2 regions of the Thauera sp. JM12B12 genome follow, and region 1 is predicted to be linked to the other one. Evidence: predicted binding sites of a transcription regulator. Region 1 holds the regulator's gene; the other holds the start of a gene.
What was found. Region 1 encodes sigma-54, which starts transcription at its own class of promoters, with help from an activator protein. Its sites were predicted from a motif close to TGGCACGCTTNCTGCTNA; they were not measured.
Positions count from the first base shown of each region.

Region 2: a site for sigma-54 is predicted at 7,924-7,941, ahead of flgG (flagellar basal-body rod protein FlgG). Genes of this name have one in related genera too.

Region 1 is NZ_CP154859.1:632,823-648,614, reverse strand. Features, by position in the region: gene recX (recombination regulator RecX) at 1-129, shown strand, start outside; gene lptB (LPS export ABC transporter ATP-binding protein) at 116-838, shown strand; gene AAG895_RS02840 (RNA polymerase factor sigma-54) at 861-2,318, shown strand; gene raiA (ribosome-associated translation inhibitor RaiA) at 2,336-2,659, shown strand; gene ptsN (PTS IIA-like nitrogen regulatory protein PtsN) at 2,799-3,284, shown strand; gene hprK (HPr(Ser) kinase/phosphatase) at 3,253-4,200, shown strand; gene ilvA (threonine ammonia-lyase, biosynthetic) at 4,303-5,826, shown strand; gene AAG895_RS02815 (5-formyltetrahydrofolate cyclo-ligase) at 5,845-6,438, opposite strand; gene AAG895_RS02810 (transglycosylase SLT domain-containing protein) at 6,481-8,421, shown strand; gene AAG895_RS02805 (complex I NDUFA9 subunit family protein) at 8,476-9,432, shown strand; gene AAG895_RS02800 (glutathione S-transferase family protein) at 9,463-10,107, shown strand; gene AAG895_RS02795 (multifunctional CCA addition/repair protein) at 10,107-11,327, shown strand; gene AAG895_RS02790 (alpha/beta fold hydrolase) at 11,324-12,127, shown strand; gene AAG895_RS02785 (SAM-dependent methyltransferase) at 12,146-13,321, opposite strand; gene AAG895_RS02780 (pteridine reductase) at 13,415-14,188, shown strand; gene ttcA (tRNA 2-thiocytidine(32) synthetase TtcA) at 14,333-15,265, shown strand; gene AAG895_RS02770 (FHA domain-containing protein) at 15,389-15,792, shown strand, end outside.
Region 2 is NZ_CP154859.1:1,566,497-1,580,407, reverse strand. Features, by position in the region: gene fliR (flagellar biosynthetic protein FliR) at 1-559, shown strand, start outside; gene AAG895_RS07065 (hypothetical protein) at 592-1,074, opposite strand; gene flgL (flagellar hook-associated protein FlgL) at 1,078-2,007, opposite strand; gene flgK (flagellar hook-associated protein FlgK) at 2,021-3,991, opposite strand; gene flgJ (flagellar assembly peptidoglycan hydrolase FlgJ) at 4,062-5,174, opposite strand; gene AAG895_RS07045 (flagellar basal body P-ring protein FlgI) at 5,185-6,309, opposite strand; gene AAG895_RS07040 (flagellar basal body L-ring protein FlgH) at 6,321-6,992, opposite strand; gene flgG (flagellar basal-body rod protein FlgG) at 7,007-7,789, opposite strand; gene flgF (flagellar basal-body rod protein FlgF) at 7,974-8,711, opposite strand; gene flgE (flagellar hook protein FlgE) at 8,744-10,099, opposite strand; gene AAG895_RS07020 (flagellar hook assembly protein FlgD) at 10,115-10,792, opposite strand; gene flgC (flagellar basal body rod protein FlgC) at 10,854-11,261, opposite strand; gene flgB (flagellar basal body rod protein FlgB) at 11,273-11,680, opposite strand; gene flgA (flagellar basal body P-ring formation chaperone FlgA) at 11,902-12,630, shown strand; gene flgM (flagellar biosynthesis anti-sigma factor FlgM) at 12,723-13,022, shown strand; gene AAG895_RS06995 (flagellar protein FlgN) at 13,036-13,527, shown strand; gene AAG895_RS06990 (DNA topoisomerase IV subunit B) at 13,613-13,911, shown strand, end outside.

The DNA.
Region 1 (15,792 bases):
AGCCGCTTCACCGAACCGCCCGCCGACGCCCGCGAATGGGCTCGCCAGGCGCGCTTCCTGCAAACCCGCGGCTTCGCGCCCGACCTGATCCGCAAGCTGCTGAAAGAGCCCTACGATGAGTCTGCTTAAGGTCGCCGGCCTGCAAAAGCGCTACAAGGCGCGCACCGTCGTGCACGACGTCGGCTTCGAGGTCGGCTCCGGCGAGGTGGTCGGCCTGCTCGGTCCCAACGGTGCCGGCAAGACCACCTGCTTCTACATGATCGTCGGCCTGGTGCGCGCCGACGGCGGCCAGATCACCCTCGACGGCAAGGACCTCACCCACCTGCCGATCCACGCTCGCGCGCGACTCGGCCTGTCCTACCTGCCGCAGGAAATGAGCGTGTTCCGCAAGCTGACGGTGGCCGAGAACATCCAGGCCGTGCTCGAGCTGCAGAACCTGGAGAAGCGCCAGGTGGGCGAGCGCCTCGACGAACTGCTGCACGAACTCGGCATCCACCACCTGCGCAACAACACCGCGATCTCGCTCTCCGGCGGTGAACGCCGGCGCTGCGAGATCGCGCGCGCGCTGGCCACCGACCCGCGCCTGATCCTGCTCGACGAGCCCTTCGCCGGCGTGGATCCGATCGCGGTGATCGACATCCAGAAGATCATCCGCTTCCTCAAGGAGCGCGGCATCGGCGTGCTGATCACCGACCACAACGTGCGCGAGACGCTCGGCATCTGCGATCGCGCCTACATCATCAGCGAAGGCCGCGTGCTCGCCAGCGGCCAGCCCACCGAGATCATCGACAACGAGCGCGTGCGCCAGGTCTATCTCGGCGAGCACTTCCGCCTGTGAGCGCACGCAGCGGACCGACGCGATGAAGCCCAGTCTCCAGCTCAAGCTCTCCCAGCACCTCACGCTGACCCCGCAGCTGCAGCAGTCGATCAAGCTGCTGCAGCTGTCGACGATCGAGCTCAACCAGGAGATCGAGCGCATCCTGCTCGAGAACCCGATGCTCGAACGCGAGGACGGCGACGGCGCGGACTTCGCTCCGAGCCCGCCCCCCACACCCTCGTCCGAACGCGAGTCGAGCAGCGAGAGCGCCGCCGAATCGCCCCCGGCCGACAGCGCGTCGCGCGAGGGCGGCGAGGGCAGCAGCGAGGACGAAGGCATCGACTGGTCCAACGTCGGCACCGGCGCATCCAGCCGCAGCGAGAGCGACGACGACGATGTCGACTACCAGGATCTGCAGGCCGCGAGCACATCCCTGCGCGAACACCTCGACCAGCAGGTGGCGCTGTCGCCGCTCAGCGACCGCGACCGCGCCCTGGTGCGCTTCCTGATCGAGGCACTCGATGACGACGGCTACCTGCACCAGCCGCTCGAGGACCTGCTCCAACTGCTGCCGCCCGAGTCCGAGGTCGATCTCGACGAGCTCACCATCGCCCTCCACCACGTGCACAACCTCGAGCCCGCCGGCATCGGCGCCCGCAGCCCGCAGGAATGCCTGGCGCTGCAGCTGCGCACGCTGCCCGACTCGCCGATCCGCGCGCTCGCCCTCGACATCGCCACGCGGCACCTCGAGCTTCTCGCCGACCGCAACTTCGCCCGCATCAAGAAGCTCACCGGCTGCGACGACGACGCCCTGCGTGCCGCGCAGGCGCTGATCTGCAGCCTCGACCCCCACCCCGGCTCGCGCTACTCGAACACCGAGACGCGCTACGTGCTGCCCGACGTCGTCGTGCGCAAGCTGCGCGGGCGGTGGACGGTCACGCTCAACCACGACGCCATGCCGCGCCTGCGCATCAACCGCCTGTACGCCAGCCTGCTGCAGCAGAACCGCGGCCAGGGCGGCGGACTCGGCGGCCAGCTGCAGGAGGCACGCTGGCTGATCAAGAACGTGCAGCAGCGTTTCGACACCATCCTGCGCGTATCCCAGGCCATCGTTGACCAGCAACGGCAGTTCTTCGATCATGGGGACGTGGCGATGCGGCCACTCACCCTCCGGGAGATCGCGGACCAGCTCGAGCTGCATGAATCCACCGTCTCGCGCGTCACCACGCAGAAGTACATGGCGACCCCGCGTGGCGTGTTCGAACTCAAGTATTTCTTCGGCAGTCATGTCGCCACCGACACCGGTGGAGCTGCATCCTCGACGGCGATTCGGGCGCTGATCCGCCAGCTGGTGGATGCCGAAGACAGCAAGAAGCCGCTGTCCGACGCCAAGATTGCGGAAGTTTTGGGCCAGCAGGGTATCGTGGTCGCGCGGCGGACGATCGCCAAATACCGCGAGTCCCTCAATATCCCGCCGGTCAGTCTGCGCAAATCCATCTGACAACAACAGGAGTTACCATGAATCTCAACATCACCGGGCGCCACGTGGAAGTCACCCCCGCCATCCGCGACTACGTGACCACCAAGCTCGACCGCGTCATTCGTCACTTCGACAACGTCACCAGCGTCTCCGTGATCCTCTCGGTCGAGAAGCTCAAGCAGAAGGCCGAAGTCACCCTCCACGTGCGCGGCAAGGACCTCTTCGTCGAGAGCGACGACGCCGATCTCTATGCCGCCATCGACGCGATGACGGACAAGCTCGACCGCCAGGTGCAGAAGTACAAGCAGAAGCAGTCCGACCACAACCACGAGACGCTGAAGCACCAGACCCCCGAAGCCTGACGCCTGCGTTGCAGCCCCACGTCCGGGGTGTGGTTATAATGCGCGCGTTTTCACGACGCGATCTCCACTCGCCCCGGACCGTCTGCCCGCCCTGCGCGGCAGTCCCGAAATCCCGGGCGTTGCGCGAGCCAACCTGCGAATGAGCCTCATATCCCAACTCCTGCCACTGTCCAATGTGGTGGTCGATCTCGACGCGAGCAGCAAGAAGCGCGTCTTCGAGCAGGCTGGCCTGCTGTTCGAGAACAACCAGGGCATCGCCCGCAGCACCGTGTTCGACAGCCTGTTCACCCGCGAGCGGCTTGGCTCGACCGGTCTGGGCCAGGGCATCGCGATCCCGCACGGGCGGATCAAGGGCCTGAAGGAGGCCGCCGGTGCGTTCCTGCGCCTGGCGACCCCGGTGCAGTTCGACGCCCCCGACGGGCGGCCGGTGAGCATGCTCTTCGTACTCCTCGTCCCCGAGCAGGCCAACGAGACGCATCTGCAGCTCCTGTCGGAGCTGGCACAGATGTTCAGTGATCGCGAGTTCCGCGAAGCCCTGCAGAGCGCACCCGACAGCGCCCACATCCACCAGATGTTCCTCAAGTGGGACGCCGATGCGGCAAACCAGCGTAGCGCGGCTGTATGAGGCGCACCGCGACAGCCTGAGCCTCAGCCACGTCAGCGGCCGCCTCGACGCGCGGCTGTCGGTCGGCGAGGAGCGCATCTGGCCGGCCGACCTCGTCGGCCACCTCAACCTGATTCACCCCACCCGCCTGCAGGTGCTCGGCACCGCAGAGCTGGCGTGGGCGCAACGTCAGTCCAACGAGAAGGTGGCACGCCACCTCAACGAGATCCTCTCCGCCCGCCCGCCCGCGATCATCGTCGCCGATGGCTGCGAGGTGCCAAACATCATCCACGGCATCTGCGAGGCGCACGACGTGGCGCTGTTCACCGCCCGCCACCCTTCGGCCAGCGTCATCGACCAGCTGCGCCTGTACGTGTCGCGCGAACTCGCCGAGAAGGTGTCCCTGCACGGCGTGTTCATGGACGTGCTCGGCGTCGGCGTGCTGATAACCGGTGACTCGGGTGCAGGCAAGTCCGAGCTCGGCCTGGAGCTCATCTCGCGCGGCCATGGACTGGTCGCCGACGACGTCGTGGAGTTTTCGCGCGTCGCCCCCACCGTGCTCGAAGGGCGCTGCCCCGAGATGCTGCAGGACTTCATCGAGGTGCGCGGCCTCGGCCTGCTCAACATCCGCACCATCTTCGGCGAGACCGCATGCAGGAGGAAGATGCGCCTGCGCCTGATCTGCCATCTGGACCGCCGCCAGCCCGGCCCGGACGATCCCTGCCGGCTGCCACTGCAGCAGGAGACGCAGGACATCCTCGGCGTGAGCATCGCGCGCGTGGTGCTGCCGGTCGCCGCCGGACGCAACCTGGCGGTCCTGCTCGAGGCCGCGGTACGGTCGACCATCCTGCAACTGCGCGGCATCGACTCCACGCAGGAGTTCATCGAGCGCCAGATGCGCGCGCTGCGCAAGGCCGAGGACGACAGCGCCGCCTGAACGCGCCGCGTCCGCGGGGCTGTTACCGAGCGGCAGCGCACTTGCGGCTCGCCGGCCGCGGCTGTTACCGTCGACCGCTTTACAGCAGCGCACTGGCCGGCCATGATCTCCCCCACGGATTACCTGGAACGCATCCTCAACGCACAGGTGTACGACGTCGCGATCGAGACGCCGCTCGACTTCGCGGCCAATCTCTCGGCCCGTGCCCACAACCGCATCTTCCTCAAGCGCGAGGACATGCAGCCGGTGTTCAGCTTCAAGATCCGCGGCGCCTACAACAAGATGGCCAAGCTCTCGCCCCAGGCGCTCAAGCGCGGCGTGATCTGCGCCTCGGCCGGCAATCACGCCCAGGGTGTGGCGCTGTCGGCGGCCAAGCTGGGCGTGCGTGCGGTGATCGTGATGCCGAGCACCACGCCGGCAATCAAGATCGACGCCGTGAAGGCGCGCGGCGGCGAGGTCGTGCTCGCCGGCGAGTCCTATTCGGACGCCTACGCCCACGCGCTCGAGCTGGAGAAGGCCGAGAAGCTCACCTTCGTCCACCCCTTCGACGACCCCGACGTGATCGCCGGCCAGGGCACCGTGGGCATGGAGATCCTGCGCGCGCATCCCAAGCCGATCCATGCCGTGTTCTGCTGCGTCGGCGGCGGCGGGCTGATCGCGGGCGTGGCGGCCTACATCAAGCGCCTGCGACCGGAGACGAAGATCATCGGCGTCGAGGCGGTCGACGCCGACGCCATGACCCAGTCGCTCGCCCAGGGCCGGCGGGTCAGCCTGGATCAGGTGGGAATCTTCGCCGACGGCGCGGCGGTGAAGGAGGTCGGCGCCGAAACCTTCCGCCTCTGCCAGCAGTATGTCGACGAGATGATCGTGGTCGACAACGACGCCATCTGTGCGGCGATCAAGGACGTGTTCGAGGACACGCGCTCCATCCTCGAGCCCGCCGGCGCGCTCGCCGTGGCCGGCGCCAAGGAGTACGTGCGCCGCAACAAGCTGCGCGACAAGAACCTGGTGGCGGTGGCCTCGGGCGCGAACATGAACTTCGACCGCCTGCGCTTCGTCGCCGAGCGCGCCGAGCTCGGCGAGCAGCGCGAGGCCGTGCTGGCGGTCACCATCCCGGAGAAGCCGGGCTCGTTCAAGAAGTTCATCAGCGTACTCGGCAACCGCAACATCACCGAGTTCAATTACCGCTACGCCGACCCGCATCAGGCCCACATCTTCGTCGGCGTGACCGTCCACAACCGCAACGAGGTCGCCCGCCTGGTCGAGATGCTCGAGCGCCACGAACTGCCCGCCCTCGACCTCACCGACGACGAGCTCGCCAAGACCCACGTGCGCTACATGGTGGGCGGGCGCGCGCCGCAGGCGGAGAACGAGGTGGTGTATCGCTTCGTGTTCCCGGAGCGCCCCGGCGCGCTGATGAATTTCCTCTCCAACCTGCGCTCGGACTGGAACATCTCGCTGTTCCATTACCGCAACCACGGTTCGGACTTCGGCCGCGTGCTGGTGGGCATGCAGGTACCGCCCGCTGACAAGGTGGCATTCGACGATTTCCTGCAGCGCCTCGGCTACGAATACGTCGCCGAGGGCGACAACCCCGCCTATCGCCTGTTCCTGTCCGGCAGCTGATTCACGCGTGGCGCGCAGTCACGCGCGCGGCTGCATCACGCCGGCTTCCGTGACCACCCACTGCATCGGGCGGTCGTACCGCTGCGGGTGGGTGTCCGGCACCCGCCCGATCTCGAAGCCCACCCCCACCGCGATCGTCTGCATGCACGCCAGCGTGCGGTCGAAGTAGCCACCGCCATAGCCGATGCGATAGCCGCGCGGATCGAAGGCGTTGAGCGGGATCAGCAGCACCTCGGGACTGACCGGCTCGCCTTCGGCCGGATGCGGGATGCCGTGGCGGTCGAGCGGCATCGGCACGCCGGGCCGCCAGCGCCGGAACACCATCGGCGCGTGTCGCTCCAAGACGACCGGCAGGGCAGCCACGCGCCCGCCGTCGGCAGCGAGCCAGTCCGCCACCCATGCGCGCAGGTCCGGCTCGGCGCGATAGGGCCAGCAGAACCCGATCGAGCGCGGTGCGAGCGTCTCGACGAGACCGTCGAGATGCGCGACGAGGCGCTCGGTCAGCGCCTCGCGACGCTGGGCAGGGACGGCCTGGCGAAGCTTGAGGGCGTGCTCGCGGAGTTGTTTGCGCTTTGCAGCATAGTCGGGCTCGGGTGGGGAAAATGCGGTCATGGCTTGTGGTATGGTAGGCCCGCAATGGAGGCGTCATCAGGCATGAGAAAGGCATTCGGGGCAGCATTGTTCGCTGCAACATTACTGCTTCCCGCGGGCGTATCCGCACAGCTCGGCAGCGAAACCGGCGCCGACCGTATCGTCACCGCCCGCGAGGCCCTGCGCAAGGGCGACCGCGCCACGCTCGAGCGCCTCGCCGCGGTGCGCGAGGACCACGTTCTCGATCCGTATCCGCGCTACTGGCTGCTCGTCAACCTGCTCGCCCGCCCCGAGCCCGTTCCGGTCGCCGCGCTCGAAGCCTTTCTTGCCGAGGAAGCCGGCAGCAATCTCGCCGAGCGCCTGCGCGCCGACTGGCTGCGCCGCATGGCCGAGGATGGCGACTGGCCCGGTTTCCTGCGCCTCTACCCCGCCCTGCGGAACCCCGACGGCGAGCTGCGCTGCTCCGCGTGGACGGCGCGCATCCTCAGCGGCGACCGCAGCGCGCTCGACGAGGTCGCCCAACAGTGGGCCGGCCTCACCGAGGCCCACGCCGCCTGCGACCTCGCACTGCGCAGCGCGGTGAGCAGCGGGCAGGTCAGCGAGGACCAGGTGTGGCAGCGCATCCGCCGTCAGGTCGATACGCGCAGCCCCGCCGCCGCGCTCGCCAGCCTGTCCATGCTCCCGGCGGGGAGCGCGCCCAGCCAGGCCGATCTCGATCAGGCGATCCGCTCCCCGGCCCCCTGGCTCGACCGCCTGCCGCCCAATTTCGCCGTGACCCGCGCCGGCCGCGAGCTCGCCCTCGTCGCCCTGGCCCGCCTCGCACGCGAGGACATCCCGGCTGCGCGCCTGCGCCTGCTGCGCATCCAGGACCGCCTGACTGCCGACGAGCGCAGCTACGCCAATCTGGTGATGGCGATGCATGCGGCCATCGACCGCCTGCCCGAGGCGGGCGCCCTCTATGCGGCCGCCGGCGACATCGAGATGACCGCGCAGCAGCGCGCCTGGCGGGTGCGCGCGGCACTGCGCGCACGGGACTGGCGCGAGGTGCGCAACGCGATCGCGGCCCTGCCCGCCGACGAGCGCGAGCAGCCGGAGTGGATCTACTGGCTTGGCCGCGCCGATGCCGCCGCCGGCAATCGCGACGCCGCCGATTCCCTGTTCGTGCGCATCGCCGGCGAGGCGCATTTCTACGGCATGCTCGCCGCCGAGGAGCTCGGCCAGCCCTTCATGCCGCCGCCGGCCACCCCGCCGCTGCCGCGCGCCAAGCTCGACGAAGCCGAGCGCGATCCCAGCCTGCGCCGTGCGCTCGCGCTCTACCAGCTCGACCTGCGCACCGAGGCGCTGCGCGAATGGGTGTGGGGCGTACGCGAGCGCGACGAACAGTTCCGCATCGGTGCCGCCCACCTCGCGCTGCGCCACGAGCTCTACGACCGCGCCATCAATACGGCCGAGCTCGCCAACCCGCGCAGCAACTTCGAGCTGCGCTTCCTGACCCCCTACCGCGATCGCATCGAACCCCAGGTGCGCGCGCAAGGGCTGGACCTGGGCTGGGTGTATGGCCTGATGCGTCAGGAGAGCCGCTTCGTGATCCCCGCGCGTTCGAGCGTGGGCGCGCGCGGCCTGATGCAGGTGATGCCGGCCACCGGCAAGTGGGTGGCCAACAGGATCGGCCTGTCCGGCTACCACGACGGCCTGCTGAACGACCCCGATACCAACGTGCTGCTCGGCACCAGCTACATGCGCATCATTATGGAAGACCTCGACGCGCACCCGGTGCTGGCAAGCGCCGGCTACAACGCCGGACCCGGACGCGCCAAGCGCTGGCGCGACCTGCAGCCGCTCGAAGGGGCGATCTACACCGAGACCATCCCTTTCGACGAAACCCGCGACTACGTCAAGAAGGTGCTCGCCAACGCGGTCATCTACTCGGCGATGCTGGAAAAGCGGCCGCAGTCGCTCAAGGCGCGGCTCGGCACGATCGCGCCGACGCCTGCCAGCGAGTAAGCTCACGGGCTGGACGCTTCACAAAACCATCAATCACCCGCCAAGAGTCCATACATGAATCCGAAACGCGTCGTCATCGTCGGCGGCTCCGGCTTTATCGGCAGCGCCATCGCCAACCGCCTGTGCGAAGCAGGCGTCAAGGTGCTCATCCCGACCCGCCGCCGCAGCCGCGCCGGCCACGTGCTGCTGCTCCCGAACGTCGACGTCGTGGAGACCGACGTGCATGATCCGTCGGCGCTCACCCGGCTGTTCGAGGACGCGGACGCGGTCATCAACACCGTCGGCGTGCTGCACTCGCGCCCGGGTTCGCCCTTCGGTCCGGACTTCGCCCGCGCCCACGTCGAGCTGCCGCAGAAGATCGTCGCCGCCTGCCGGACGGCCGGCGTGGCGCGCCTGGTGCACATCAGCGCCCTCGGCGCCGGTGCCGACGCCCCCTCCGAATATCAGCGCTCCAAGGCCGCCGGCGAGGTCGCGATCCGCGCCGCCGGCCCGGAGATCGACTGGACCATCCTGCGCCCCTCGGTCGTCTTCGGTCGCGGGGACAGCTTCCTGAATCTGTTCGCCGACCTCGCGCGCCTGTTCCCGGTGCTGCCGCTCGCCGGCGCCAGCTGCCGTTTTCAGCCGGTGTATGTGGAAGACGTCGCCGAGGCGGCGTGGCAGAGCCTGATCCGCAGCGAGGCGGCCGGTCAGACCTTCGAGCTTGCCGGCCCCACGGTCTACACGCTGCGCCAGCTCGTGGAGTACGTCTCGTCCCTGGTCGGCAAGCCGCGCCCGGTGATCGCCCTGCCCGAGGGCATCGGCATGCTGCAGGCCCGCCTGATGGAGCTTGCCCCGCAGCCCCTGATGAGCCGTGACAACGTGCGCTCGATGCGCGTGGACAATGTCGCCAGCGGCACGCCCCTGCCCTTCGGCATGCCCCCCACCGCGCTCGAGGCGGTCGCCCCCGCCTGGCTCGGCGAGGCCGGCCCGCGCGCCTTCTACTACCCCTTCCGCCGCCAGGCGCGGCGCTGAACCTCCCAACCACGTGACCCGGAGCACACGATGAAGCTCATCATCGGCAACAAGAACTACTCGTCCTGGTCCCTGCGCGCCTGGCTGGCTGCGCGCGAGGGCGGCTTCCACTTCGAGGAAATCCGCATTCCGCTGTTCATCCCCGGCAGCCGCGAGCGCATCCTGTCGCACTCGCCCTCGGGCAAGGTGCCCTGCCTCATCGACCACGGCCTCGCGGTATGGGATTCGCTCGCCATCGGCGAGTACCTCGCCGAGAAGAACCCCGCCCTGCTGCCCGCCGACGCCGCGGCCCGCGCCGTCGCCCGCGCGGTGACCGCCGAGATGCACTCGGGCTTCCAGAACCTGCGCAGCCGCATGCCGATGAACATCCGCAAGGACTACACCGGCTTCGGCCACAGCCCCGAGGTGGATGCCGACATCGCGCGCGTCGTGGCGATCTGGGAAGACTGCCGCACCCGCTTCGCCAAGGAAGGCCCCTACCTGTTCGGGCGCTTCAGCCTCGCCGATGCCGCCTTCGCCCCGGTCGCCTTCCGCTTCCAGACCTATGGTGTCAAGCCCGCGGGCGCTGCCGGCGAATACCTCGCCACGCTGCTCGCGAATCCGCACATGCAGGACTGGACCGCCGCGGCGCGCGCCGAGACCGAATCGATCCCGGAAGAGGACCTCTACGGCTGATGCAGGCCTACATCGTCGGCGGGGCGGTGCGCGACGCCCTGCTCGGGCTGCCGGTCAAGGACCGCGACTGGGTCGTCGTCGGCAGCACCCCGGAAGAGATGCGCGCGCGCGGCTTCCGCCCGGTCGGGCGCGACTTCCCGGTGTTCCTGCATCCGGACAGCAACGAGGAGTACGCGCTCGCGCGCACCGAGCGCAAGTCCGGCCACGGCTACACCGGCTTCGTCTGCCACGCCGCGCCCGAGGTGACGCTGGAAGAGGATCTGCTGCGCCGCGACCTCACCATCAACGCGATCGCGCGCGCCGAGGACGGCACGCTGATCGATCCCTACGGTGGCCAGCGCGACCTCGCCGCGCGCGTGTTCCGCCATGTGTCGCCGGCCTTCGCCGAGGACCCGCTGCGCGTCCTGCGCGTGGCCCGCTTCGCTGCCCGCTTCACGGATTTCACCGTGGCGCCCGAGACCCTGGCGCTGATGCGACAGATGGTCGCCGCCGGCGAGATCGACCACCTGGTCGCCGAGCGCGTGTGGCAGGAGCTGGCGCGCGGACTGATGGAGGCGCGCCCCTCGCGCATGATCCGCGCGCTGCGAGACTGTGGCGCGCTCGCTCGCCTGCTGCCCGAACTCGACCGCCTGTTCGGCGTGCCCCAGCCGGAGAAACACCACCCCGAGATCGACACCGGTGAGCACGTGCTGCAGGTGATTGACGCCGCGGCCGCCAGCGCACAACCGCTCGCGGTACGCTGGGCCTGCCTGCTGCACGATCTCGGCAAGGCCGACACCCCCGCGCACCTGCTGCCCCACCACTACGGCCACGAGGCGGCCAGCGCACGGCGTGCGCGCGAGGTGTCGGAGCGCCTCAAGGCGCCCACCGACTGCCGCGACCTCGCCGAGATGGTGGCGCGCGAGCACGGCATCCTCGCCCGCGCCGCGGAGCTGCGCCCGGAGACCATGGTCAGGCTGATCGAGCGCTGCGACGGCCTGCGCCGCCCGGAACGCTTCCTGCTCATGCTCGAGGCCGCCGCCTGCGACCAGGCGGGGCGCATCGGCGCGATCGCCGCGGCGACGAGACCTTTGACACGCTGGCCGGCCGCGCTGGCGGCAGTGCGTGCGGTCGATGCGGGTACAATTGCACGCAACTGCACGGAAAAATCGCAGATCCCGCAGGCTTTGCACGCCGCCCGCGTGGCCGCGGTCAAGGCCCTGGACAAGGACATCAAATGAATGCAACCCGCTTCGGCGAGCTCGAGGTGCTGTGTCACGCCCCCGAGCACGCCGCCCATGAACGTCCGCTGCTCTTCATCCATGGGGCCTACGTCTCGGCGTGGTGCTGGGAAGAGCACTTCCTGCCCTGGTTCGCGCGTCGCGGCTGGGCCGCCTACGCGGTGTCGCTCTCAGGTCACGGCAGGAGCCGGCGGCGCGAGCTGCTCGACGCCTATTCGCTCGACGACTACGTGCGCGACGTCGCCGAGGTCGCCGCCAAGCTCCCCGCACCACCGGTGCTGATCGGCCACTCGATGGGCGGCATGGTGGTGCAGAAATATCTCGAGCAGTACGACGCCCCGGCCACCGTGCTGATGTCGGCGGTGCCGCCGCAGGGGCTGATGGGCTCGGCCTTCGGCCTCATGCTCAAGCGCCCGAACCTGCTCGCCGACCTCAACAACATCATGTCGGGCAACGATGTGAACATCGACAGCCTGCGCGAGGCGCTCTTCCACCAGCCGGTGTCGCCGAGCGACCTGCTGCGCTACTACCGCCTCAGCCAGCCCGAGTCGCACCGTGCGATCTGGGACATGTCGCTGTTCAACCTGCCGCAGCCCGCGCGCATGCATCGCTCGCCGATGCTGATCCTCGGCGCGGAACACGACGCCCTCATCCCGCCCGACCAGGTGCACATGACCGCGCTCACCTATGGCCGCCAGGCCGAGATCTTCCCCGGCCTGGGCCACGGCATGATGCTCGAGCGCGACTGGGAAAAGGTGGCGATCCGCATCGCCGACTGGCTCGGCGAGCGCAACCTCTGAGCGGAGGGCGGGCGCGCCTCAGAGCGCGTGCAGGCGGTCGCCGCGCACGAAACCGAGCAGCGGCGCGTCGAGGCCGCGCGTGAGCGCCAGCACCTTGAACAGCTCGCCCATCTCCTGCGGCGCGGTGAGCCTTTGCACCGCGCGCGCCGCGCGGATGTAGTCCGCGCTCTCCTGCGGGCCCCGCCGGGCCAGGCAGTCGAGGACGCCGCAGTTGAACAGGAACTGCGCCTGCGTGGTGTAGCCCGCCACCGTCAGCCCCGCCTCATGGCCGGCTTCGGCTACCGTGGTGAAGTCGACGAAGGCGGTGATGTCGTTGAGCCCCGGCCACAGGAAGGGGTCGCCGTGGGCATGGTGGCGGTAGTAGCACAGCAGGGTGCCGCCCGAACGCGAGGGCAGATAGTACTCGGCACGCGGATACCCGTAATCGATCAGCAGCAGGGCGCCCGCCTGCAGCCGATCTGCCCAGGCCGCCACCCAGGCGGCGCCGGCAAGGTTGAGCTCGGTCACGTACTCGCCGCCGGCGGGGGCGGGCAGATTCAGCGCCAACCCGGCCTCGCGCACCGCGCCCGCCGCCGGCACATCGGCCCAGCACAGCCGGCGCACGCCCGCCGTGTCAGCTTCGAAGGCCACGCCGCGCTCGGCCAGGCCGTCGGCGGTCGACACCAGCAGGTGCACCGGCATCACGTCGAGCACCTCGTTGGCCACCACCGCACCGGAAAAGCGCTCGGGCAGGGCGTCGAGCCAGCGCACCCGTCCCGCCAGGTGCGGCACCTTCTCCGCCAGCGTGTCGAACTGGCGTGCGCGCAGCTCACCGGAGACCTCGAGGATCCCGTAGCTGTCCGGCACGCAGCCGCGACGTTCAAGCTCGAGCAGCAGATCCGCGGCCAGCAGGCCGGTGCCGGCGCCGACCTCGATCAGCGCCGGCGCGCTGGCGTGCATGACCTGCTCGACCTGGACGGCCAGCGCCTGACCGAAAAGCGGGGTAAGCTCGGGCGCGGTGATGAAATCGCCGCCCGGACCGAACTTTCGGGCGCCGCCGCTGTAATAGCCTAGTCCCGGCGCATAGAGCGCGAGCTCCATGTAGCGGGCAAACGAAATCCAGCCGCCCGCGGCCGCGATCTCCGTCTCGATGCGTTCGAGCAGGCGTGCGCTCTGGGCGAGCGCTTCGGCGGACGGCTGAGGCAATGAAGACATGAACGTTCAACCCGACATGGAGAAGAGTTCGCGATTGTAACGGCAGGCTCGGCCCAACACCCGATCGAGCGCCGGAGCGTCGTGGAGAAACCGATGCCCCCTCCCCTTCCCGCCACGCTTGCCGACGAAGCCCCCCTGATCCTCGTCACCGGTGCCGCACGCCGCGTCGGCGCAGAGATTGCGCGCCAGCTGCACGCCCGCGGCGCGCGCATCGCGCTGCATTACCGCCACAGCGCCGACGCCGCGCTGACGCTGGCGGCCGCGCTCGACGCCGAACGTCCAGGCTCGGCCTTCACCGTCGGCGGCGACCTCGCGCGCTTCGGCGCCGCCGACGAGATCGCCGCCCAGGTCCTCGAGCGCAGCGGTGGCCGGCTCGACGGCCTGGTCAACAACGCCTCGAGTTTCTTCCCCACACCGGTGGGGCGGATCGACCGCGCAGCGTGGGACGAGCTCATCGGCTCGAACCTGATGGGGCCGCTGTTCCTGTCGCAGGCGCTCGCCCCCGCGCTCGGGTCGAGCGGCCGCGGCGCGATCGTCAATATCGTCGACATCCACGCCGAACGGCCGCTCGAACGCTATCCGGTTTACAGCGCCGCCAAGGGCGGACTCGCCGCGCTCACGCGCGCGCTGGCGATCGAGCTCGCACCCGCGGTGCGGGTGAACGGCGTCTCCCCGGGTCCGATCGACTGGCCGGAGGACGGGCAATTCCCGCCCGCCGAGCGCGAGCGCATCATCGCCCACACCCTGCTCAAGCGCGTCGGCAGCGCCGCCGACATCGCGCGCACGGTGAGCTTCCTCATGTTCGATGCGCCCTACATAACCGGCCAGATCATCGCCGTGGACGGCGGGCGCAGCGCGCACCTGTGACCTGCGGGCGCCCCGGCACACCCGGACAACGCACAACGCGCCTGCACGCCCGGCGCGCGCAAACCGATCGCGTGCCAATCGAGACGCTCGTTTCTGGGATAATCCGCGCGTGATCCTTGCCGACGAGCCCCGACCGTGACTGCCGTGCCCGCCCCCGCCGAAACCCTTGCGCCCGCCGCGGCCGGCGCCGACGCCCGCTTTTCCAACACCTTCCTGCGCCTGAAGAAGAAGCTCGAGCGCGGCGTCGGCGAGGCCATCGGCGACTACAACATGATCGGCGACGGCGACACCGTGATGGTGTGCGTCTCCGGCGGCAAGGACTCCTACACCCTGCTGTCCTGCCTGCTCGCGCTGCGCGAGCGCGCGCCGGTGGACTTCCGGATCGTGGCGATGAACCTCGACCAGAAGCAGCCCGGCTTCCCCGACCACGTGCTGCCGGCCTACTTCGAATCCATCGGCGTCGAGTACCGCATCGTCACCGAGGACACCTACTCGATCGTCAAGGACAAGATCCCCGAGGGCAAGACCACCTGCTCGCTGTGCTCGCGCCTGCGCCGCGGCATCATCTACCGCACCGCGAAGGAGATCGGCGCCACCCGCATCGCGCTCGGTCACCACCGCGACGACATGCTCGAGACGCTGTTCCTGAACATGTTCTTCGGCGGCAAGATCAAGGCCATGCCGCCAAAGCTGGTCAGCGACGACGGCAACCACGTGGTGATCCGCCCGCTCGCCTACTGTACCGAGGCCGACATCGCCCGCTTCGCGCGCACGATGGATTTCCCGATCATCCCGTGCAACCTGTGCGGCTCGCAGGAGAACGCCCAGCGCAAGCAGATCAAGGCCATGCTGCAGGGCTGGGCGCGCGACTACCCCGGGCGCATCGAGTCGCTCGCCACCTCCCTGAAGAACGTCGTGCCCTCGCACCTGGCCGATGCGCGCCTGTTCGACTTCGTCGGCCTCACGCAGCAGACCGTGGTGGAGGAAGGCGACACCGCCTTCGATCCGATCGAGTTGCCGACCGCCGCGCGCGCCGAGACGGTGCGCCTGTTCCGCCCCGGCGAAGCAGCGGACTGATTCGACGCCCCCAGGGCGCGAGCGCAGGTACGCGCTGCGGATGAACGTCCTTGCGGCACGCGCATCGCCTGACCATCATTGAACAAGCGCACCATTCGCTGCGACCAACCGGAACCGTCATCGATGTCCGAGCGAAAGAACCTCTGTGTCCTCGTCGCCCTGCACCACTGGGACGGCGCCCTTGCCGACCGGCTGGGCGAGGAGGAAGCGCGCCATGCCGCCGAACGTTGCGCGAACCGCATCGAGCGCGCGATCGCGGCGCAAGGCGGACGGATCCTGACATCGGAGCCTGCGCAGACGGTGGCGGTCTTCGACCGCAGCGACGCCGGCATCCAGGCCGCCAGCGACGCGCAGCAGCGCATCCGCAACCTGCCTCCGCTGCGCGGCGCCCACCAACCGGTGCGCCTCGGCCTGCACTACGGGATCGTCGAGGGCGAGGCGAACGGCGTGGGTGCCGAGCGCGTCGAGCCCGGAGGCGACGGCGTGCAACGCGCGCGCCAGCTCGCCGGCCTGTGCGAACCGGAGCA
Region 2 (13,911 bases), 930 kb from region 1:
CATCGGCATCGCCATCGGCTTCATGATGCGCATCGTGTTCGCCGCGGTGGACATGGCCGGCGCCCTGATCGGCATGCAGATGGGCCTGTCGTTCGCGATCTTCTTCGACCCCGACGCCGGCGGCCAGACGGCGGTACTGTCGGACTTCCTGAACCTGCTCGCCACCCTGCTCTTCCTGGCGGTGAACGGGCATCTGCTGATGATCGACGTCGTCGTGCGCAGCTTCGAATGGCTACCGGTGACGACGGCCCCGCTCAACGCCGGCGGCTGGGGCTTCATCGCGCGCGCGGGCATCACCGTGTTCGCGGCCGGACTGCTGCTGTCGATGCCGATCATCGCCATGCTGCTGGTGGCCAACATCGCGCTCGGCGTGCTCACGCGCGCGGCGCCGCAGCTCAACCTGTTCGCGGTGGGTTTCCCGATCACGCTCACCGCCGGCTTCATCGGCGTGCTGCTGATCATGACCAACTTCGCGCCGGTGCTGCAGAGCCTGTTCGACCGCGGCTTCGACAGCATCGGCGTGCTGCTCGATGCGCTCGCCCCGCTGCCGCCGGGCTGAGGCGGGCCAGTGCCCGCGCCGCCACCCTGCCGCTATAGCTCGGGAAAGGTCCGCGAACGCACGAGGCGGATCTCCCCGCTCGCGAATCGGCGCGCGAAGGGCCGCGTCGATTCGATGCCTTCCTCGTAGCGGACGACGTCGAAACCGGCGAAGCCGCCCGCCTCCACCACCTGGCGTGCATTGCGCAGGAACACCTGGCGCGCCTCGCCCTCGCCGCCGCTGGCCAGCGCCTTCATGCGCAGATCCATGCGCACACGGTCCTCGCCCGTGCGGCTGACGTCGATCCGCCAGGTCGGCGCCAGCGGATCGTAGATGGCGTAGGCGACGAGCGCGCCGGCGAGGTACTCCGGATCGAGGTATTCGAGCTCGCTCGCCATCCACACGATGCCCGCCGCCAGTGCGACCGGCGCGGAAAGCTTGACCGCACGTTCGCCCACGCGCGGCCCCTCCCCGTCCGTGGCGCAGCCGGCAAGCAGCGCCACGGCAGTGGAAACGGCAAGCGCAGCGCGACGCATGGCTCAGCTCAGGTAGTTGAAGAGCGACAGGCCCGTCGTCTTCAGGAAGGACTGCTGCGCGGCCTGCAGGTAAGTCTGCTGCTGGGTCAGGCGGGAGATGGCCTCGTTGTAGTCGAGGTCCTGCAGGTTCGACAGCGTAGTGGCGTACTGCAGGTCGAGGTCGCTGCCGATGAAGCCGAGCTGCTCGACCTCGACGAGTTGCGAGCCAATCTGTGCGCGCGTGGTCAGGACGCGGTCGAGGCTTGCATCCAGACCGTCCAGCGCATCACTCACAGCGCCGCTCACCGCACCACCAGCCTCCAGCGCACTGACAAACTCGCCGAGCACCTTGAATACGCTGTCGTTCTCGCCTCCGAACACCGTCTCACCACCGAAGCTCACCGGCATGAAGCGCGATGACGATACCTGCATGGTCCGCGTACCCTGATCTCCTTCGTATTTGGCGCTATCGAAGACGGGTTTCGCTGGGTCAGCCGGTGTCACCGAAAGCCCGGCAAAAGGCACAGTATTCGACTTGTAGCCAGCGAACAGGTAGTCACCGTTGGCGTCACGCGTGTTCGCGATGGCGAGCATCGCGTCAAACTGCGCGCGAAGATCGGTGGCAATCGACTTGCGGTCCGAATCCGACAGCGCGGGATTACCCGCCGCCAACGCCCTTTCGCGCGCGTACTGGATGATCTCGCCTGCACCCACCAGCTGCCCCTCGACCAGCTTGAGCGCGTCTTCGGCGTAGCCCTGGTTGGTGGCGAACTGCTGGTTGACGCTGCGCGACTGGGTGACGTCGAGCGCGCGTGCCGAGGCCACCGGGTCGTCGGCCGGCGTGAGGATCTTGCGCCCGGTGGCGATCTGCTGCCCCGTGTAGAGCAGTGCTGCGGACTGCATCTGCAGGGCGCGCACGCCCTGGTCGTAAATCATGTTGGTCGATACACGCATGATGCGTTCTCCCTCAGCGGCCGATCGCCAGCATCTCGTCGAACAGGCGCTGCGCCACCGACATCACCCGTCCCGCCGCCTGGTAGGTCTGCTGGAATCGGACCAGGTTGGCGGCCTCCTCGTCCAGGTTCACACCCGATACCGAATCCCGCGCCGCCGTAGCCTGCGCCAGCAACGAGCCCTGCGTGCGCTCGCCCGCCTGCACCTCTCGCGTCTTGCTGCCAATCTTGGCCACCATCTGAGCATAGGCGTTGTTGAGCGTGGCCGTGGGGGTTCCTGTTGTGCCGGCACCGAACATCAACTTCTCGGTCTGTAGCGCGCCGAGCAGCGCCGCATTGCGGTTGTCGGCGATGCCCCCCGCGTTGTCGGCAAACGTGATGCTGTCTGTAACGGCAGGTGTCCCGGAAAGCTTGAATTCAAAGGCGAACCCAAGGGTGTTGTCCCTGAGCGTGAACACCTTTCCACCGCCTTCCGTCGCGGGCTGGTAAGTCGCATCTCCAACGAAGGAGTACGGCGCGACAGTTCCGAGCGTAAATACACCTCCAGCCTCCGAGAACGTCATCGGAATGGAAAAGTCCTTGAGCGCTCCGCTGAGCTCCGCCATGCCGTCAACATTCGTCACGCGAACGTCGGAGACACGCGCGGAACCCGCATTGCCCTCGGCAACGCTAACGCTGACCGGCGCGGCCGCAGCGACATCGCGCGGATCCGTGACCGCCATCGCGATGCTCGAGGCGGCGTAGCGTGTCGGATAGACGAATACGCGCTGGCCTGCCGCCACACCACCGAGCCCACTCAAGCTCAAACCGCCGAAGGTGGCTTCACCCGCCCCATTAACGGTGAGCGGACGCGTATCCCCGCTGCCGATGTCGGTGATTGAATAGCTGCCTGCATCGTTGCGAATCTCGTAATCGCTCCCGGTGAGCGCGGCCAGTTCCGCCGGATCGATCCGGACCCCCACGCCGCTGGAGCCAGGCTCCACGCGTGGTTGGCCGAGAGAGAAGAAGTTGCGGCCGAGTTCCCCATCGAGGTCGATGCCCAGCTTGTGCTGCTCGTTGAAGGCAGTCGCCAGCGTGGTGGCGATCAGTCCCAGGCTGCGTTGCGCCGGCTCCATGCCATCACGGCGCACCGCGAGCAGGCCGCCAAGCTCGCCGCCGGTGATCAGATTCTCGGCCAGCGGTATCTTGCTGCCGCCGGAGCCGCTGATCAGTACCATCGGCCGGCCGTTCTCGTCGAGCGTGTCGCCCATCGACAGCTCCTTGGCCGTGGTGCCCAGCACCAGCGCTTGCCCCGAACCGATGAAGATCGACAGCGAGCCATCGCGCTGCGGGACCGCATTGACCTTCACCAGCTTGTTGAGCTCGGCGATCGCCTGGTCGCGCTGGTCGAGCAGGTCGTTGGCCGCCCCGCCGCCCGCGCTGCTCTGCGACACGGCGATACGCTGGTTCAGCTCGGCGATCGCGGCCGCGTAGCCGTTGATGCTGACCATCGTCGTCGCGATGTCGGTCTCGACGCCCTGGGCAATCTCGCCGATGCGCGCATCGAGGGTCTGGAAGCGTGCGACCAGCGTCTCGCCGGAGGAAATCAGCGCCTGCCGCGCGGCAACGTTGGTCGGGTTGGACGACACGCTCTGCAGCGCACCGAAGAACTCGTTGAGCGCCGGGGTGAGGCCGGTGTCGGAATCCGCGAGCACGTTGTCGACCTGGGAGATGAAGCGGTTGTATGCCGCATATTCCGCGCGCCGGTTGTCGGCGCTCAACACCTGGGTCTCGAGCAGCTCGCTGTAGGCGCGCTTGACGCCGGTGATCTGCGTGCCGGTGCCGAAGAAGGCGCCGCCGAAGTACTGCGGATCACGCGCCTCCTGGGTGACGCTCTGGCGGTGATAGCCCGGCGTCGCCGCGTTGGCGATGTTGTGGCTCGTGGTGTTGAGGTAGGCCTGCGAGGCATTCAGGCCGGTGAGCCCGATGTTGAGCAAGGACGACATGTTGTTTCCCTGATGCGCTGGTTTCAGGCCTTACATGCAAGATCCCTGCCAGCCCCCGTCAGCCGCGCGATCAGCCCGCCATCGCGAGCGCATTGCGCAAGGTATTGCCGCCGATGATGCGGGTGAGCTTGTCGGCGTACATCGGATCGGTGGCGTAGCCCGCGTCCTGAAGGCTGCGCGCGAACGCGGCCGGATCGGTCTGCCCGAGCACGTCGGCGTAGCGCGGGCTGCGTGAGATCAGGTTGGCGTAGTCGCGGAAGGACTCGGCATACGAACCATAGGCGCGAAAACGCGAGGCCTCGGTGTAGGCCTGGCCGTTGGCGTACTCGACGACGTCACGCGCCACGGTGCGACCGGTCCAGGCGCTGCCGGCCTTGATGTTGAAGAGGTTGTGGCTCGGGCTGCCGTCGGCATGGCGCAACTGTTTCTGCCCCCAACCGGTCTCGAGCGCGGCTTGCGCAACCATGAACTGCGGCGGGACGCCGGTCTTGCGGCTGGCCTCCACCGCATGCGGCCACACCTCGGCGACGAAATCCCTGGCCGATTGCGAGACCGCGCCGGTGGCGTCGCGTGCGCTGCGCACGGCCGCGTTGAGCCGGGCCTCGAGCGCCGCCTTCTCGTAGATCGAGGCCGCGGAGAAACGCCCCGCCCCAACCCCCGCGCCCATGCCCGGCACGCGTGCCGCTTCCGGCAAACCGGCAAGGTCGGCAGCGGCAGAAGCTTCCAGCTCACGCGCGCGGACGGCAGGAATTGCCGGTCGGCGGACGACGTTGGCGAGATCGAAGCCATTGTTGCCGGCACGGGCGATGCCATTGTCCCCTACGCCGCCCGCAGCCTCGGCCGCCTGGCCGTCGACGGACGATCCGGCCCCCGCAGGCCCGGTCTTGCCGCCGAGCTGGCGAAAGATGACCTCGGACAGGCCGGTGCCTCTGGCCTGAGACATGTTCAGCGCCATCTGCTGGTCGAGCAGGCTCTGGTACATCTTGGTCTGCTCGCTGTCCATCAGGCTGCTCGCCGGCGTCGCGTCGCGCATGGACTTCATGACCATCTGCAGGAACAGCGCCTCGAACTGCTTGGCCGCGGCCCGCAAGGCGGCATCGGACTCACCGTCGGTGCGCGCCAGGCGCTTGAGATCGCCGAGCGAGTTGGGGTCGAAGGCGTTGAGCTGGAAGCCGGCGTTCATGGCTGCGCCCTCAGATCACCTCGAGCTCGGCGCGCAGCGCGCCGGCGGCCTTCATCGCCTGCAGGATGCTGACGAGGTCCATCGGCTTGGCGCCGAGCGCATTGAGCGCCTTGACCACGTCGGCGAGGTTGGTGCCGCCGCGCAGATTGAACAAGGCCCCACCGTCCTGGGCGATGTCCACCTGGCCGGTCTGGGTGACGACTGTCTGGCCGCGCGAGAGCGGCGCGGGCTGGCTGACCTGGGCCTCGGTGTTGACGGTGACGGTGAGGTTGCCGTGCGCGACCGCCACGTTCTGCAGCGTGACGCGCTGGTTCATGACCACCGAGCCGGTGCGCGAATTGACGATGACCTTGGCCGCCTGTTGCACGGGCGTGACCTCGAGGTTCTCGAGCTGCCCCAGGAAGGCGACGCGTGCGCTCGAGTCGGCCGGCGCGCGCACCTGGATGCTGCGCCCGTCGAGCGCGCGCGCGGCGCCCGGGTAGGCGATGTTGATCGCATCCACCACCCGGCGTGCGGTACCGAAGTCGCTGTCGTTGAGTTCGAACGTGACGGTATCGCCCTCGCCGAGCGCAGTCGGCACGCCGCGCTCGACGGTGGCGCCACCGGGGATACGGCCTGCGGAGAGATGGTTGATGACCTGCGAGGCGCCGCCGCCCTGCGCGCCCGCGCCGCCCACCGCCATGTTGCCCTGGGCGATCGCGTACACCTGGCCGTCGGCACCCTTGAGCGGCGTCATCACCAGCGTGCCACCGCGCAGGCTCTTGGCGTTGCCGATCGAGGACACGGTGACATCGACCTGCTGCCCGGGGCGCGCAAACGGCGGCAGGGTCGCCGTGACCATCACCGCGGCGACGTTCTTCAGCTGCAGGTTGGTGCCCGGCGGCAGGGTCACGCCCATGTTGCCGAGCATGTTGATGATGCTCTGCACGGTGAAGGGCGTCTGCGTGGTCTGGTCGCCCGAGCCGTCGAGACCCACGACCAGACCGTAGCCGACGAGCTGGTTGTCGCGCACGCCGGCGACCGAGGCGAGGTCCTTGATGCGCTCGGCTGCGGCCTGCGAGGCGCCGGTGTAGAAGATGCTGGCCGCGATGAAGGCCACCGCGGCACGTAACAGCAAGGAGACGAGGTACGACATGGTGCGGCTCCTCAGAACGGCATGATGGCGACGAAGAAGCGCTGCAGCCAGCCCATGGTGTTGGATTCATCGATGAAGCCGCTGCCGCGGTATTCGATGCGCGCGTCGGCGACCTGGGTGGACTGCACGGTGTTGGCGGCGGTGACGTTGTTGGGGTTGATCACGCCCGAGAAGCGGATGAATTCGTTGCCCTGGTTGATCGCCACCATCTTCTCGCCCGACACCAGCAGGTTGCCGTTGGGATAGACGTCGATCACGGTGACGGTGATCGTGCCGTTGAAGGCGTTGTTGGCCGCGGCTGCGCCCTTGCCGGCGAAATCCGACTCCGCATCGGCCTCGAGCTCCAGGCCGTTGAGGCCGCGCAGCGGCAGGCGGCTGATCGGCCCGATGCCGGCCGTCATGCTGCCGTTGCGGGTGGCGTTGGCGTTGGCGCTCTTCTGCGCGGTGTTGCGCTCGACGAGGTTGATGGTGATGGTGTCGCCCACCTGGCGCGCGCGCCGGTCCTCGAACAGCGGCCGGGCCTGGGCCGCCTGGTAGATGGCACCGGTAGCGGGCAAGGCCTGCGCGCGAGCCTCCGGGCGCGCCGTCATCGGCTGATGCACCGCGGTCGGCGGGGTCGGGTAGATCGACGCGCAGCCCGAGGCGAGGAGCAGCGCAGCGAGCGAAAGTACGGAGGAACGCATCATCACGGCGGTTCTCAGAGCTGGGTCAGCCGGCCGAGCATCTGGTCGGAGGTCGAGATGGCGCGCGAGTTGAGCTCGTAGGCGCGCTGGGTGACGATCATGCTCACCAGCTCTTCGGCGACGTTGACGTTGGAGACCTCGACGTAGCCCTGGTTGAGCACGCCGGCGCCGTTGGTGCCGGGCTGGGTGGGCGTGGCCACGCCGCTGGAGGCGGTCTCGTAGAACAGGTTCTCGCCCGCTGCCTGCAGGCCGCCCGGATTGACGAAGGTGGCGAGCTGGACGGCGCCGATCTCGACCGGCGCCACCCCGCCGGCCTGCAGCACGCTCACCGTGCCGTCCTTGCCGATCGTCACCGACAGCGCGTCGGCCGGAATGTTGATGTTGTCGGCGAGCGTATAGCCGCTGGCGGTGACCACGTTGCCCTGGCTGTCGAGCTGGAAGGCGCCGTCGCGGGTATAGGCGGTGGTGCCGTCGGGCATCGCGATCTGGAAGAAGCCGTTGCCCTGCACCGCGACGTCGAGCGAACCGCCGGTCTGCTGCAGCGTGCCCTGGGTGAAGATGCGCTCGGTGGCCACGGGCTTGACGCCGGTGCCGATCTGCAAGCCGCTGGAGATCTGCGTCTGTTGCGTCGACTGCGCGCCGGGCTGGCGGATGGTCTGGTACAGCAGGTCCTCGAAGATCGCGCGCTGGCGCTTGAAGCCGTTGGTGGAGACGTTGGCCAGGTTGTTGGAGATCACGTCCAGCGAGGTTTGCTGGGCATCCAGCCCGGTACGGGCGGTCCACAGTGAGCGGATCATGATGGTTTCCTTTGCCGTGCGTTGCCGGTGCGGCAGGATTTGCCGGCGATTTCTTGCCGTATTGCTGCCGGTTTGCCGATTTTTCGATGGAATCAGTTTAGGCCTGCGCCGTCACCGAGCATCCCGCGATAAGCAACGCAAAAACCGTGCTAATCCATCCTCTGAGACCGACGCTCAGGCGCGATCAGCGCGGCGCGAGCACCTGGGCGGCGGCGCGATCGTTCTGCTCGGCGGTGGACAGCATGCGCGTCTGCATCTCGAACTGACGAGCGAGGGAGATCATCTGCACCATCTGATCGACGACATTGACGTTGCTGCCCTCGAGGTAGCCCCCGGCGACGCGCACGCCGGGATCGGCCGGCGCCGGCGCCCCGCCCTGCACCCGGAACAGTCCATCGTCGCCGCGTACCAGGTCTGCTTCGGGCGGGTTGACCAGCTTGAGCTGGGCGACGACGTTGACCACGCCGGGCTGGTCGGGCTGCGAGGCGGACACCGAACCGTCGGCGCCGATCGTGATTTCGGTGTCGGGCGGCAGCGTGATCGGCCCGCCGTCGCCCAGGACCGGCCTGCCGTCGCGGGTCTGCAGCACGCCGTTGGCGCTCACGTCCAGGCTGCCGTTGCGGGTGTAGGCCTCGGTGCCGTCGGGCATCTGCACCGCAAGCCAGCCCTTGCCGGCAAGCGCGACGTCGTAAGGGCGGCCGGTGAACTGGAGGGGCCCTTCGGTGAAGTCGTTGGCGATACTGGCGTCGACCGTGAACGCGCGCGTGCGCAACGCCTCGGTCTGCACCTCGACCGCGCGCAGCTTGTGCAGCTCGGCGCGGAAGCCGGTGGAATTGACGTTGGCGAGGTTGTGCGCGACCGCCGCCTGCTGGTCCATGGTGCCCTTGGCGCCGGTCATCGCGGTGTAGATCAGGCGGTCCATCGCTGGCCTCTTGCGTTATCGACGGTTCAGGCTCAGCGCAGGTTCACCAGGGTCTGCAGGATCTGGTCCTGCGCCTTGATGGATTGCGCGTTGGCCTGGTAGTTGCGCTGCTGGATGATCATCTGCACCAGCTCCTGGGTGAGCTCGACGTTGGCGTCCTCCACCATGCCGGAGGAGATCACGCCCGCCACGCCCTCGCCGGGCTTGGTCGGGGCGGTGAGGCCGGAGTCGAGCGTCGCCTCCCAGTAGTTGTTGCCGATCGAGTTCAGCGCGTTGGGATTGCGGAAGGTCTGGATGGCGAGCTGAGCGAGCGCGACCGTCTCGCCGTTGGTGTAGCGCCCGGTAAGGACGCCATCGCGACCGACGGACACACCCGCCAGTTCGCCGCCGGTGTAACCGTTCTGCGTGAGCTCGGTGATCAGGTAGGGCCCCCCGATCTGACGCATGCTGCTGAAGTCCGTGTAGAAGCTGATCGGGGACGCGCCCGGCGTATAGGCCGCGGGAACGTTGATCGGGGATGTGGCGCTGGGGCCGACGATCGGCGTCTGGATCGTACCGTTCTCGTTGAAGGTCAGGGTCCAGAGGACACTGGGGTCGGACACGGCACCGGTCAGGGGATCGACCCCCAGCGGATAGTCCCCATCGACGCTGGTGAACACGTTCCAGGTGTTCTGGGCGCCACCCTGGCTCACGTTCTCCTTCACGAAGTAGAAGGAGAATTCGTGCGACTTTCCGAGGCTGTCGAACACCTCGATCGAGGTCGAGAAGTTGTAGGTGCGTGCATCGCGCCAGGCGTCGCTGGCCGGCACGCCGAGCGGCCGGGGGAATTCGAAGGTATTGCCAAGCAGCGCGGAGTAGGCCTCGGCCGGACTCAGTGAGTTCGCGTCCAGGTTTCCACCGACGTCGATCCTGCTCGTGGTCTGCGGCAGGGAGCCGATGATCGGAATCTGGACCTCCTTGAGGCCGCCGACCGGGCTGGGCAACTGCCCGACCGCCGCCGGACTCTGGAAACCCATCAGCTTCTCGCCGGTCGGCGTGATGATGAAGCCGTCCTTGTCGAGCTCGAACTGCCCGTTGCGCGTGTAGACGTTCGGACCATCCGCACGACCGATGATGAAGAAGCCGTCGCCATTGATCGCCAGATCGAGCGGATTGTTGGTGGTGGTGAGATTGCCCTGGGTGAAGGACTGTCGGACCGCGCCGAGCGTGCTGCCGGCGCCGACCTGCGTGCCGGAGACCGACCCGGTCAGCGACGCCGCATAGACGTCCCCGAAGATCGCCCCGCCGCTCTTGAAGCCCACGGTGTTCGTATTGGCGACGTTGTTCGAGATGATGTCCAGGGCCTTGGAGGAAACGTTGAGGCCACTCAAACCTTGCTGGAAAGACATGATCGGGGCTCCGGATCAGAGGATCTGCTTGATGTCGTCGTACTTGAAGATGCCGAGCGAGCCGACCTGGAAGTCGGTGCCGGCGGCGCCACGGATCACGCTGGTGACCGGGCCGAACTCGAGGGTGCGGCCGGTGACCTTCTCGCCCTCCAGGGTCGCGCTCAGCTCCAGGGTGTAGACGCCGTCTGCGGCGCGCGAGCCATCGTTGGCGGTGCCATCCCAGACGAAGTTCTGGCTGCCGGCGGCGACATCGTCGAGCTGGATCTGCTTCACCTCCAGCCCGGAGGCGTCCTTGATCGACAGCACCACCTTGTCGGCCGCGGTGTCGAGTTCGAAGCCCCCGATCGCGCCCGACTCGGTCAGCGCGAGCTTCCGCCCTTCGACCAGCACGCCGCGCCCGACCAGCGCCGCAGCCTGCATCGAGTCGTTGGCGTTCTGGCTGTCGACGAAGGACTGGAACATCTTGTTCAGGCGCTCGATGCCATCGACCGTGCTCATCTGCGCGAGCTGCGAGGTGACCTCGGCGTTCTCCATCGGGTTGAGCGGGTCCTGGTTCCGGAGCTGCGTGGTGAGCAGCGTCAGGAAGCGCGCGTTCATGTCCTCGGAGGCGGCCGCGTCGGCCTTCTTCTCGCGGGTGTTGATGTTGGCAAGCACGCTGGCTGCGGTGCTCTGGGCGTTCGATACGGTGCTCATTCCTCTCTCCTGCTCGCGGCGGTCTCCGCGTCACGGCCGGCCTTCGATCACCGACGGGTGATCACGACTGGCCAATCTGCAAGGTACGCTGAAGCAAGGTCCGTGCCGTGTTCATCACCTCGGCGTTGTTCTGGTACGAACGCGAGGCGGAGATCATGTTCACCATCTCCTCGACGACGTTGACGTTGGGCATCTCGACGTAGCCATCGGCGTTGGCAGCGGGGTTGTTCGGTTCATACACCAGCCGCAGCGGCGCGGTACTCTCCACGACGCCGGCCACCTGCACGCCCACGGCAGCGGGGCCTGCGACCGGCTGCGCCGAGAACACCACCTGCTTCGCGCGGTAGGGCTGACCGTCCTCGGCCGTCACGCTGTCGGCGTTGGCGAGGTTCGAGGCCGTGGTGTTGAGCCGCAGCGACTGCGCATTGAGCGCGGAGCCGGCGATCTGGAAGACGTTGAGCATGCTCATGGTGATTCCCCTTACTGGCCGGTGATCGCGGTGTTCATCGAGCGCAGCATGCCGTTGATGAAGGTGACGCTGGCCTCGTAGTGCAGCGCGTTCTCGGCGAAGTTGGCGCGCTCGACGTCCATGTTGACGGTGTTGCCATCGACCGCGGACTGCAGCTCGGGCCGGTAGCCGGTCAGGCTCTCCAGCGTCGGCGCGCTGCCGCCGGCAATGTGTCCGGGCCGGGTCGTGGCGAGCGCGACGCCGCCGCCCCTGGCCGTATTCAGCGCGCCCTGCAACGCAGACCGGAAGTCCACGTCCCTGGCCTTGTAATTGGGTGTGTCGGCGTTGGCGATGTTGGAGGCGATCAACTGCTGGCGATGGGCCTGCAGGTTGAGGGCGGTCTGGTGGAACTGGATGCTCCGGTCGAAGAGGGTCTTCATCGCGCTGACTCCTTGGGCGAGGCGATCGGCAAGCTCCGGTCGCAGTTTCCATGCCAGCCATGTTAGCCGGCAGGCGGCAGCCCTCTTTTGCCGATAAACGGCGGAAACACCGGCCAATTTCGCCGCTACCACCCGGCAAGCCTTGCCGCTCGCCGCGGGTGATGGCGCGCCGCGGGCATGCGCGGTTGCCTCACGGACCGGCGTCGTGGTGCAATCGGGCCATGCCCAGCCGACCTGATCGCCCCACCGCCCCCCGTCCGCTTCGCTTGATCGCCCGTGGCGTCTTGCTCGCTGCACTCGGCCTGCTCGCCGTGCCCGCGGGCGCGCAACAGCCGTCCGGCGCGGTCGAAGCCCGCGTGCTCGAATTCCTGCACCGGCAAGCCGCAGGGCTGCCGGGCGAAGTGACGATCCAGGTCAGTCCGCTCGATCCGAACAACCAGTTGCCAGCCTGCGCGGCGATCGAGCCCTTCCTGCCTGCGGGCACCCGGGCCTGGGGCCGGATCAGTGTCGGGGTGCGCTGCGATTCGCCGGTCACCTGGACGGCCTACCTGCAGGCGCAGGTGGCCGTGGTCGCGGACTACCTGGTTGCCGCCCGCCCGCTGCGTGCCGGGCAGGTGCTCGGCCCCGCGGACCTCGGCCAGCGCCGGGGCGACCTCACCGCCCTGCCCGACAACCTGCTCACCGACGGCACGCAGGCGATGGGCCACCACACCCGCATCGCGATCGCCGCTGGCAGTCCGCTGCGCGGCGACATGCTGCGTGTGCCGCACGCGGTACGTCAGGGCCAGACGGTGCCCGTCGTCAGCAGCGGTCCTGGCTTCCGCGTAGCAAGCGAAGGGCGCGCGATGAACAACGCCGCACCGGGCGAGAGCGTTCGCGTGCGCCTTGCCAACGGACAGGTGGTCACCGGCATCGCCCAGGCCGGCGGCAGCGTGGAGGTGGCGTTCTGAGCGGTCGCGGCGCGCCCCATCGATAAATCCCTAAAGTTTTGTCGCGCGACGCCGAAAAGAACGTCAGAGTCATTCTGTATGGGAACCGCGCCATGAAGATCGAAAGCACGGGCAAATCGATTGCCCCCAGCGCCACAGGCGAGGCCCGCCCGCGCAACCCGGCAGGTCCGGCCACGACAGTCTCCGGCGGTAGCGAGAAGGTTCAGCTTTCTTCGCTGTCGGCCAGCCTGCAGAAGGCCGAAACGGTCATCGCGCAGACGCCGGTCGTGGACAAGCAGCGCGTCGAGGAGATCAAGCAGGCGATCGCCAACGGCGATTTCAAGGTGGACGCCGGTCGCATCGCCGATGGGCTGATCGCCAGTGTCCGCGAAATGCTGGCTAACCAGCGCTGATCATCGCCAGGCGATGAACCGCAGCCCCGCCGCACCCACGCCCGCCGATCAGCAGCGCCTCGCCCTGCTGATCGAGGCGGAGGCGATCCAGCTCAGGGAGTTCATCGCCCTGCTCGAGCAGGAGGAGGCGCTCCTGAGTTCCGGTGACACCGACGCCCTGCTCGCACTCGTCCCCGACAAGAACGAGCGCTACCGCCGCCTGCAGCGCCTGTCGGACGACCGCGCGCTACTGCTCGGCCGGCTCGGGCTCGTCACCACGGATGCGAGCATCCGCAGCCTGCTCGACGGGCTGCCGCGCGTGCTCGGGCGCTGGGACGAAGTGCTCGGCCTCGCACGCACGGCGAGCGAACGCAATGCCATCAACGGCAAGCTGATCCTCGAGCGCATGGCGCACAACCAGGCTGCGCTGTCGGTGCTGCTCTCGGCAGCGGACCAGGCGCCCCTGTACGACGCCGAAGGCCATACACGGGCCGTGGGTGGCGGGCGCATGCTCGGCAGCGCCTGACTGAACATCCATTCAGTTCCAGCCTCAGTTTCGCCCGCGCCTCTGCTATCCTCTCGGCCTTCGTGAAACCCGACGGGCCTGCAGCATGGCTGGCAAGCAAGACACCCCCAAGCAGTACGACGAATCCTCCTTCCGCGTCCTGAAAGGACTCGAGCCGGTGCGCGAGCGCCCCGGCATGTACACCCGCACCGACAGCCCGGCGCACATCATCCAGGAAGTGATCGACAACGCCGCCGACGAGGCGCTCGCCGGCTTCGCGAAGAAGATCCACGTCACGCTGCACCAGGACGGCTCGGTCACCGTGGCCGACGACGGCCGCGGCATCCCGGTCGGCCTGCACCCCGAGGAAGGCGTGCCGGTGGTCGTGCTCGCCTACACCCGGCT